DNA from 3 places in the Streptomyces sp. NPDC048603 genome. Region 1 is predicted to be linked to each of the others. Evidence: riboswitches for the same ligand, from Rfam matches in the RefSeq annotation. Region 1 holds a riboswitch; each other region holds the start of a gene.
What was found. A riboswitch is a leader RNA that binds a small molecule or an ion and turns the genes downstream of it on or off. The one in region 1 is predicted to bind cyclic di-AMP.

Region 1 (3,265 bases):
ACCTTGTGCCTCAGCTGCCCCAGCAGCGAGATCAGGCCGGGGCTGGCGGACGCCTGGGCCAGGGTCTCGTGGAACCAGCCCCCCAGCGCCCGCAGGTCCTCGCCCTGCCCCTGCCTGGCCCGTTCCTGGCCCAGCCTGACCAGCCCGCGCAGCACCTTCAGGTGGGCGTCGGTACGCCGCCGGGCCGCCCTGGCCGCCGCCAGCGGCTCCAGCAGCATCCGCAGCTCGAGCAGATCGGCCGCCTCCTGCTCGGTCGGCTCGGCCACGCACGCCCCGGCGTGCCGCCGGGTGATCACGAACCCCTCGGACTCCAGGGTGCGCAGCGCCTCGCGGACCGGGACCCGGGAGACTCCGTAACGGCGGGCCAGCAGCTCCTCGGTGAGTCTGCCGCCGGGTGCGAATACGCCGGTGACGATGTCGTCGCGAATTGCCGTACACACCGCATGCGCAGGAATACGCAAGACCGGACCTCCGCCTGATTACGAGCCGCCGATTCGACACCGGTACCGATCGGATACCGATCCAAGAACTGTATGGCAGCGCGCGGGAATTTCCGAGTACGGACGGGAAAACGGAAGGATCCGGAGACGGAAGAAGGCCCCGGCTCGGTGAGCCGGGGCCTTCTTCGGGATCTTCGGGTCTTCAGGGTCTTCGGAGACCTTCGGAGACCTTCGGGGTCTTCCGTCCGGTCAGACGGTGACGCCGTGATTGCGCAGGTACGTGATCGGGTTGACGTCCGAGCCGTAGTCGGCGCCGGTGCGGGCCTCGAAGTGCAGGTGCGGGCCGCTGGAGTTGCCGGTGGAGCCCGACAGGCCGATCTGCTGGCCCGGGGTGACCTGCTGGCCGACGCGGACGCTGAGCGAGGACATGTGGCCGTACTGGGTGTACGTGCCGTCCACGTGCTTGATGACCACGTTGTTGCCGTAGGCGCCGCCCCAGCCCGCCTCGACGACGGTACCCATGCCCACGGCGCGGACCACGGTGCCGGAGGCCGCGTGGAAGTCGATGCCGGTGTGGCTGCCGGAGGACCACATGCCGCCGCCGGCCTTGTACTGGGTGGAGACGTAGGAGTCGGCGAGCGGCGAGACGAAGGTGCCCAGCCGCTTGCGCTCGGCCTCGCGCTCGGCGCGCTCCTTGGCCTCGCGCTCCGCCTTCGCCCTGGCCTCGGCCATGCGCTTGGCCTCGGCGGCCCGCTGCTTGGCCTCGGCCTCGGCCTGCGCCTTGAGGGCAGCGGCCTCGGCGGCCGTCTCGGCGGCGGCCTGCTGGGCGTCGGCCTGGGCCTCGATCTCGACGGCCGCGTCATCGCCGATGCTGATGTGGTTCAGGGCCGGGTCCTGCGGCGCGCTGTCGTTGTCGGCCGCGAAGGCCGGGGCCGCGAAGGCGCCGATGACGCCGGTGGTGGCGAGCGCGGCGATCCCGGCTATGCCGGCGGTCTTCTTCGTCAGGCGGCTGGAACCACGGTGCTTGCCGGCGCCACGAGTGCCCATGAAAAGGGTGATCCTTTCCTTCCCTCTCGCCTACCGGGTTAGCTGACGGGTTCGGAGCAGGAAGGTCTCCTACGGACCCCTCCGCGGAGGAGGTCCGATTCACCCCAGGGACTGATGTGGGTCCCCGGCTCCCCAGGCTCGCGCCTGACGGGGACTCGGCGATCGCTGTCCGGTGCCGCGGGTGCGGCTGTTGCAGCTGACGGACAGCGAGACCGACGCTAGGCGGATCATCACTCGATCACCAAATGGACACGGCTTTTTGTTGCGTACGCCACACGACATACGGGCAACCCCACCCGTAAAAGGGGCATTCGAGACGCATGAGGTCCTGGCGGACAACCCGCCAGGACCTCATGGCCCGAAACCCGTTTGACGTCGGCCGGACTCAGCCGCCCGGCGCCAAACCGGGTGTCACCGCGGTCAGTTGGCGACCACGGTCACCTCGCCGATGCCCAACGCCCGTACCGGCTCCTCGATCTGCGACGCGTCGCCGACCAGCACCGTGACCAGGCGGTCCACCGGGAAGGCGCTGACGACGGCCGACGTGGCCTCCACGGTGCCGGTTTCGGCCAGCCGCGCGTACAACTGCGCCTGGTAGTCGTCCGGGAGCTGCTGCTCGACCTGGTCGGCGAGGGTGGCGGCGACGGACGCCGCGGTCTCGAACTTCAGCGGGGCCACGCCCACCAGGTTCTGCACCGCCACGTCCCGTTCGGCGTCGGTCAGGCCGCCCTCGGCCAGCGTCCGCAGCACCTTCCAGAGGTCCTGCAGCGCCGGACCGGTGTTCGGGGTGTCCACGGAGCCGCTGATGGCCAGCATGGCCGCTCCGGTGCCCTCCTGGGTGGACCGCAGCACCTGCCCGAAGGCGCGCACCCCGTAGGTGTAGCCCTTCTCCTCGCGCAGCACCTTGTCCAGGCGGGAGGTCAGGGTGCCGCCCAGGCAGTACGTGCCGAGCACCTGGGCCGCCCACACGCGGTCGTGCCGGTCCGCCCCGATCCGGCCGATCAGCAGCTGCGTCTGAACCGCGCCGGGCCGGTCCACGATGATCACGCGCCCGGTGTCGTCGGCGTTCACCGGGGGCACCGGACGGGGCGCGGCGCTGCCGCCGGTCCAGCCGCCCAGGGTGTCCGCCAGCACCGCGTCCAGGTCGATGCCGGTGTAGTCGCCGACGACGACGGCGGTGGCGGTGGCGGGGCGTACGTGGGCCTCGTAGAAGGCGCGTACGGCGGCGGAGTCGATCCGGGCGACGGTCTCCTCGGTGCCCTGGCGCGGCCGCGACATCCGCGTGGCGGCCGGGAACAGCTCCTTGTAGAGCTGCTTGGCGGCCCGGCGCTGCGGGTTGGCCAGCTCGTGCGGGATCTCGTCGAGCCGGTTGCGGACCAGCCGGTCCACCTCGCCGTCGGCGAAGGCGGGGGCGCGCAGCGCCTCGGCGAGCAGGCCCAGCGCCTTGGGCAGCCGGGAGGCGGGGACCTCCAGGGAGACCCGGACGCCGGGGTGGTCCGCGTGCGCGTCGAGGGTGGCACCACAGCGCTCCAGCGCGGCGGCGAACTCCTCGGCGGAGTGCTTGTCGGTGCCTTCGGACAGCGCCCGCGCCATGATCGCGGCCACGCCGTCCAGGTCCTCGGGCTCGGCGTCCAGCGGGGCCTCGAGGAAGATCTCGACGGCCACCACCTGCTGTCCGGGGCGGTGGCAGCGGAGCACGGTCAGGCCGTTGGGCAGGGTGCCGCGCTCGGGAGCGGGGAAGGCCCACGGCTTGGGTGCGCCGGCCTGCGGCTGCGGGT
Region 2 (3,265 bases), on a different contig from region 1:
AGGGTCTCGGTCAGCGAACCGATCTGGTTCACCTTCACGAGCAGGGCGTTCGCGGTGCCCTCCTCGATGCCGCGGGCCAGACGCTCCGGGTTGGTGACGAACAGGTCGTCACCGACGAGCTGGACCTTGGCACCGAGCTTCTCGGTGATGACCTTCCAGCCGGCCCAGTCGTCCTCGAACAGCGGGTCCTCGATGGAGACCAGCGGGTACGCGGAGACGAGCTCCTCGTAGTACTCGGTCATCTCGGCGGCCGAGCGGGCCTGGCCCTCGAAGTTGTACTTGCCGTCCTTGTAGAACTCCGAGGCGGCGACGTCGAGCGCGAGCGCGATGTCCTTGCCCGGGACGTAGCCGGCCTGCTTGATGGCCTCGAGGATGAGGTCCAGGGCCTCGCGGTTGGAGCCCAGGTTCGGGGCGAAGCCGCCCTCGTCGCCGAGGCCGGTGGACAGACCCTTGCCCTTCAGCACGGACTTGAGGGTGTGGTAGACCTCGGTGCCCCAGCGCAGCGCCTCGGAGAAGGACTCCGCACCGATCGGCGCGATCATGAACTCCTGGATGTCCACGTTGGAGTCCGCGTGCGAACCGCCGTTGAGGATGTTCATCATCGGAACGGGCAGCAGGTGCGCGTTCGGGCCGCCGAGGTAGCGGAACAGGGGCAGGTCGGAGGCCTCGGACGCGGCGTGGGCCACGGCCAGGGAGACACCGAGGATGGCGTTGGCGCCGAGGGAGCCCTTGTTGTCGGTGGCGTCCAGGTCGAACATGGCCTGGTCGATCAGGCGCTGCTCGGTGGCGTCGTAGCCGACCAGCTCCGGGCCGATCTGCTCGATGACGGCGAGGACGGCCTTCTCGACACCCTTGCCCATGTAACGGCTGGGGTCCCCGTCGCGGAGCTCAATGGCCTCGAAGGCACCGGTGGAGGCACCCGAGGGGACTGCAGCACGGCCGGTGCTGCCGTCGTCGAGGCCAACCTCGACCTCGACCGTGGGGTTGCCTCGGGAGTCCAGGATTTCCCGGGCTACGACGACGTCGATGGACGGCACGAGCATCTCCTTCTGGGATGTGACGCTAGGTGTGCGGCGGCATCGGGGGCCGTGGCACGACCCCTGCCGGACTAGAGCCTAACCGGAGCAGGAGGGTCGGCCGGTCGACCGCCCGGGTCCTGGGACGAAAAAGGGCCCGAATACCCGTCTTCCCGGACATACGGCCCCGGCTGAGGCCCCGTCCCGGCCCCGGCGGGGGCCGCCCGGCCACACACGACCGCCCGGCGCGTGGGTATCGCGCCGGGCGGATGTCCTGCCGCCGGGAAGGCGGTGGGAAGAGTTCGAGCAGACGTCAGGAAAGCTTCAGCTTCTGACCCGGGAAGATCAGGTCGGCGTCCGAGACGATGTCCTTGTTCAGGTCGTACAGCTTCTCCCAGCCACCCTGGACCTGGTGGGCGTCGGCGATCGCGCCGAGGGTGTCGCCGGTCTTGACCTCGTAGGAGCCGTTGCCGGTCTTCGGCGCGGCCGGGGCCGGGGTGGCCGGCTTGGCCGCGGGCTTGGTCGGGGCCGGAGTCTGCGCGCGCTCGGACCGGGTGACGGTCTCGGTGCGCTTCGTCTCCTTCTTCGACTGCGTCTTCTTGCTCTCGGACTTCGCCTTGGACGAGGAGCCGTTCGAGTTGCCGCCCGTGGAGCCGCCGTTGTAGGCGGAGTTGGTCAGGCCCTTGCCGCAGTGCGGCCAGGCACCCTTGCCCTGGCTCTTGAGGACCTTCTCGGCGACGGCTATCTGCTGCGCCTTGCTGGCCTGGTTGGCCTGCGGGGCGTAATTCTTGCCGCCGAACGCCGCCCAGGTGGAGGACGAGAACTGCAGGCCGCCGTAGTAACCGTTGCCGGTGTTGATCGACCAGTTGCCGCCGGACTCGCACTTCGCGACGGTGTCCCACTGCGAGGCGGTGGCGGCGTTCGCGGTGCCCGCGGCCATCAGCGGGGCGGCGATCGCGGCACCGGTGACACCGGCCAGCGTGACGATGCGGGTGGCCTTGGAGGCGCGACGGTGCTTGCCCTTGCCGGAAAGCAGCATGGAACTTCTCCTCACCGACGCCTGCGAGGTGAGCTGTCGGGTTCGGGCGGATGAGTTGCCCGGCCTCGCGTCCTAGCGCGTGGCTTTACCCCTAGCCGGTCGGTGACCGTCGGTCAGAACGGTCGCGTTCCGGCGGAAAACCTGTGGTTCCCCCGCTCCTGCCTTCGGCGCTTGCGCGACGACTGTTCCCTCCGCCCGCCGGCAGGACTCGGCGATGCGGTCGAAGGGGCCCGCGGTGGCGAGCGATTCAGAAGGTAGACAGGTCCTGCCCGGATGTTCAATCGGGGTTCCGAGCCCGAAATGGCCCCTACTTGCGCTCCCCGAAGGGGTGTTTGCGCAGGTGAGGGGCCACTTCGCGGAAGGTCACAGGGAGGACACGCCAGTTGAGCGGAAGAGACGCAAGTCTCATTTGAACGAAAGGGACATTGAGCCCTTTTCGGCTGCTCGAACTGGCCCTATTCCGCGGTTACATCCAGTTTCTGACCCGGCTTGATGAGGTCCTCGTCGGTACCGATGACCTGCTCGTTGGCCGCGTAGAGGGCCTTCGCGCCCCCCTTCACTCCCTTGGCGTCCGCGATGCTCGTCAGGCTGTCACCGGACTTCACGGTGTAGGTGGAACCGGACTGCGGGGCCGGCGTGTCAGAAGTGGCGGGAGTCTCGACCGCGGCTGCCCCGCGGTGGCGTCCGGTGCCCGCCGCCGGGTCGGTCTGCGCGGCTGCGCCCTGCTGCGCGGCGGCAGCTGACGGAGCGGCGGACGGGGTCGCCGCCGGGTCCGCGGTCGTGGTGGAGATGGTGGACGCGTTCGCGGCGTCCGGCGCACCGGGGGTGGCGCCCGGGGTCGCGGGGACCGACGGGTCCGCCGGGGAGGTCGGCGTACCGGGGGTGGTCGGCACGGCCGGCGTGGTCGGACTGCCGGGAGTGCCCGGAGTGTTCGGGTTGCCGGGAGTACCCGGAGTATTCGGGTTGCCGGGAGTACCGGGAGTGTTCGGATTGCCCGGAGTGCCCGGAGTGCCGGGAGTCGTCGGCGTGGTGGGCGTGATCGGCGGGGCCGTCGGGTTGCCGGTGAACGGCGGCGGGGTGGGAGCGGTCGGGGCCGTCGGCGCGGTCGGGGCGGTCGGCTGCTGCTCGGGCGCCACCGGGGCCACCGGCGCGGTGGGGGCGACCGGAGCGGCGGGCTCCACGGTCGGGGGCATCGGGGCCGGCATGGCCG
Region 3 (3,265 bases), on a different contig from region 1:
GTGCACGCGGCACCGCCCGGATTCCTCCGGGCGGCCCAGGAACTGCTGCACCGGCACAAGGCCCTGCTCATCGCGGACGAGGTGCAGACCGGGCTCGGACGCACCGGGGACTTCTACGCGTACCAGCACGAGAAGGGCGTGGAACCGGACCTGGTGTGCGTGGCCAAGGCGCTCTCGGGCGGATACGTGCCGGTCGGGGCCACCCTCGGGCGGGAGTGGATCTTCCGGAAGGTCTACTCGTCCATGGACCGGGTGCTCGTCCACTCGGCCAGCTTCGGCTCCAACGCGCAGGCGATGGCGGCGGGCCTGGCGGTGCTCTCGGTGATGGAGGACGAGGGGATCGTGGACCGCGCCCGGGCGACGGGCGACCTGCTGCGGGGGCGGCTCGCCGCGCTGGTGGACGAGTACGAGCTGCTCTACGAGGTCCGCGGGCGAGGGCTCATGATCGGCATCGAGTTCGGGCGCCCGTCCTCGCTCGGGCTGCGCAGCCGCTGGGCGATGCTGCAGGCCGCCCGGAAGGGGCTGTTCGCCCAGATGGTGGTGGTTCCGCTGCTGCGGAAGCACCGGATCCTCACCCAGGTCTCCGGGGACCACCTGGAGGTCATCAAGCTCATTCCGCCGCTGATCGTCGACGAGCGGGACGTGGAGCGGTTCGTCACCGCGTTCCGGGACGTCATGGACGAGGCGCACCAGGGCGGCGGGCTGATGTGGGAGTTCGGCCGGACGCTGGTGAAGCAGGCCGTCGCCAACCGGTGACGGCCCGCTCCGGCCTGCCGGCGCGTCAGACGTCGTGCGTCAGACGAGGAGCCGCGTGCGCAGGGTGTCGAGGGTCCCGGGCGTGAGCCCGAGGCCCCCGGCCAGGTAGCCGTCCACGCCGCCCCAGGTCTCCTCGATGGTGTCGAACGCGGCCGTGAGGTACTCGGCGCGGGCGTCGAACAGCGGGGCGAGCAGTTCCATCACCTCGGGCGAGCGGGCTTCCGGGGTGTCGCCGCTGCGGCGGATCCGGTAGCGGCGGTGCGGGGCGTTGGATTCCAGGTAGTCCGCCAGGATCGCCTCACGCCCGACGCCGAGCGCGAGCAGGGTGACCGCGACGGAGACCCCGGCCCGGTCCTTGCCTGCCGCGCAGTGCAGCAGGGCGGGCACGCTGTCCGCGGCCAGGGCGTGCACCACCCGGCTGTGCTCGGCGGTCCGGGTCAGGACCGACTGCCGGTAGGAGCGGGTCATGCGTTCCGCGGCCCGGCCCTCGCCGAGCAGCGCGCGCAGCTGGGTCAGGTCGCCGTCGCGGACCATCCTCCAGAACTCCTTGCCGTCCGCCGGGTCGGAGAGAGGAATGTTGACATTCCGGACACCCGGCAGCTCGACGTCGGGGCCCTCCAGTGCCCGGTCCGCGGCGTTGCGGAAGTCGAAGATCGTGTGGAGTTTGAGCGATGCGAGAAACTCTGTATCGGTTTCGGTGGCATGCGCCAGATGTCCGCTTCGGAACAGAACTCCCGATCTGACCCTCCGTCCATCGGAGGCTGACAAGCCGCCCACATCACGGAAGTTGCGCACTCCGGACAGTTCGGGCTCAGTGGACGGGGTGCCGGGTATCTGCTGAGTCACACGCACTCCTCCGCGTCGGTGGTGCTCGTGAGCAGGATCATACGGTGACGTTGAGTGGCTGACCGCGGAACTCCAATTCCCTACTCCGTAAGGGTGTTGCGGATGCGGAATGGACGCAGGGTGACCGGAATTCCGTTGATCCATTGCCCCGGTGATTCATTCGCGGAAATTCGCAGCTTGTTCGGTGCGCCCGAACTGCATTACGGTCAGCCCCGATCCGGGTGGAACGCCGAATCCTGCCGCCGCCCGGGAAACCGCAACCAGACCATTCACGTGTACGGCAGGAGCGGGGGAACCAGGTAGGCCGCCGTCCGGATCTTTGATTCCGGACGGCTCGGGGTTAAGCCGTGGTAACGGCCGGACATCTCCAGTCCGAACCCGACAGCTCACCCCGCAGGCGACGGAGAGGAATGCGCCATGCCCGGAAAGGGTAAGCACCGCCGTCCCAAGTCCCGCCCGATATCCCGCGGTTTCGTCGCGGCCGGCACCGGCGGCGCGGCGCTCGCGCTCCCGCTGCTGGGTGCCACCTCCGCGAACGCGGTCGAGCTCCCGGCCGCGCCCACCGTCACCGCACTCCCCGCGCAGGCTCCGGCCGCCGCCCCGGTCCAGGCGGTGCCCGCCTCCCTGCGGCAGGCCCCCTCCGTCTACACCGTGGTGTCGGGTGACTGCCTGTCGCAGATCGCCCAGGACCAGGACATTCCGGGCGGATGGCCCAGCCTCTACGCCGGCAACCGCGAGGCCGTGGGCTCCAACCCGGACCTGATCCGCCCCGGCCTGCGGCTCACCCTGAGCGGCGCGGACGGTGCGGACGCCGGGCAGGCCGAGGCCCCCGCCGAGCAGCCGGCGGCCCCCGAGGCCGAGGCGCCCGAGGAGGAGGTCCCGGCCCCGCAGGAGGAGGCCCCGCAGGCGGCCGCCCCGCAGCCGTCCGCCCCCAAGTCCGCCGCGCCGCAGCGGACCACGACCGGCACCGCCTCCCGCAGTGAGCGCGCGGCCGCCCCGGCGAGCGCCGCCGGCTTCGTGGCCCCGGTCATCGCCGGCATCAACACCCCGTACAAGGCGAGCGGCAGCATGTGGGCCAGCGGTACCCACACCGGTGTCGACTTCGGCGCGACCTTCGGCACCAGCGTCAAGGCGGTCGGCGCGGGCACCGTGGTCTCGGCCGGCTGGGCCGGCTCGTACGGCAACGAGGTCATCATCCGGCACGCGGACGGGCACTACTCGCAGTACGGCCACATGTCCCAGCTGTCCGTCTCGGTCGGCCAGACCGTCACCGCCGGCCAGGAGGTCGGCCTGGTCGGCTCCACCGGCAACTCCACGGGCCCGCACCTGCACTTCGAGATCCGCACCACGCAGAGCTACGGCTCGGACATCGACCCGCTGGCCTACCTCCGCTCGAAGGGCGTCTCCGTCTGACGGGACCCGGGGGATGCCGCACGCGCGGCGGAGGTGACCGGGGCCGGGATTCCGAGGGGGATTCCCGGCCCCGGTCGCATGCCGGGGCCTATTCCGCCCGTCCGGGTGGCAAAGATCACGGTCCGTCAACCCCTGGCTACGGTCGCGTAGGTCACAGGTGTCGGGGAAAGATAAGGCGTCGTGGCAGGCGACGACTCGACGAACTCGACATTTCAGACCATTGGCTCGTATACGGCGCTCGGCGACAGCT

Region 2: linked by a shared signal. The riboswitch ahead of ACGFQ9_RS10240 (transglycosylase family protein) and the one ahead of ACGFQ9_RS32640 (M23 family metallopeptidase) in region 1 are both predicted to bind cyclic di-AMP.
Region 3: linked by a shared signal. The riboswitch ahead of ACGFQ9_RS04995 (peptidoglycan DD-metalloendopeptidase family protein) and the one ahead of ACGFQ9_RS32640 (M23 family metallopeptidase) in region 1 are both predicted to bind cyclic di-AMP.

The regions. Positions count from the first base shown of each region.
Region 1 covers NZ_JBICVY010000016.1:131,619-134,883, reverse strand. The annotation lists gene ACGFQ9_RS32645 (GntR family transcriptional regulator) at 1-461, opposite strand, end outside; gene ACGFQ9_RS32640 (M23 family metallopeptidase) at 690-1,487, opposite strand; cyclic di-AMP (ydaO/yuaA leader) riboswitch at 1,500-1,658, opposite strand; gene ACGFQ9_RS32635 (M16 family metallopeptidase) at 1,908-3,265, opposite strand, start outside.
Region 2 covers NZ_JBICVY010000004.1:88,242-91,506, forward strand. The annotation lists gene eno (phosphopyruvate hydratase) at 1-1,043, opposite strand, end outside; gene ACGFQ9_RS10240 (transglycosylase family protein) at 1,330-2,055, opposite strand; cyclic di-AMP (ydaO/yuaA leader) riboswitch at 2,059-2,235, opposite strand; gene ACGFQ9_RS10245 (transglycosylase family protein) at 2,511-3,265, opposite strand, start outside.
Region 3 covers NZ_JBICVY010000002.1:278,084-281,348, forward strand. The annotation lists gene ACGFQ9_RS04985 (aspartate aminotransferase family protein) at 1-756, shown strand, start outside; gene ACGFQ9_RS04990 (tyrosine-protein phosphatase) at 796-1,602, opposite strand; cyclic di-AMP (ydaO/yuaA leader) riboswitch at 1,820-2,015, shown strand; gene ACGFQ9_RS04995 (peptidoglycan DD-metalloendopeptidase family protein) at 2,020-3,015, shown strand; gene ACGFQ9_RS05000 (SGNH/GDSL hydrolase family protein) at 3,196-3,265, shown strand, end outside.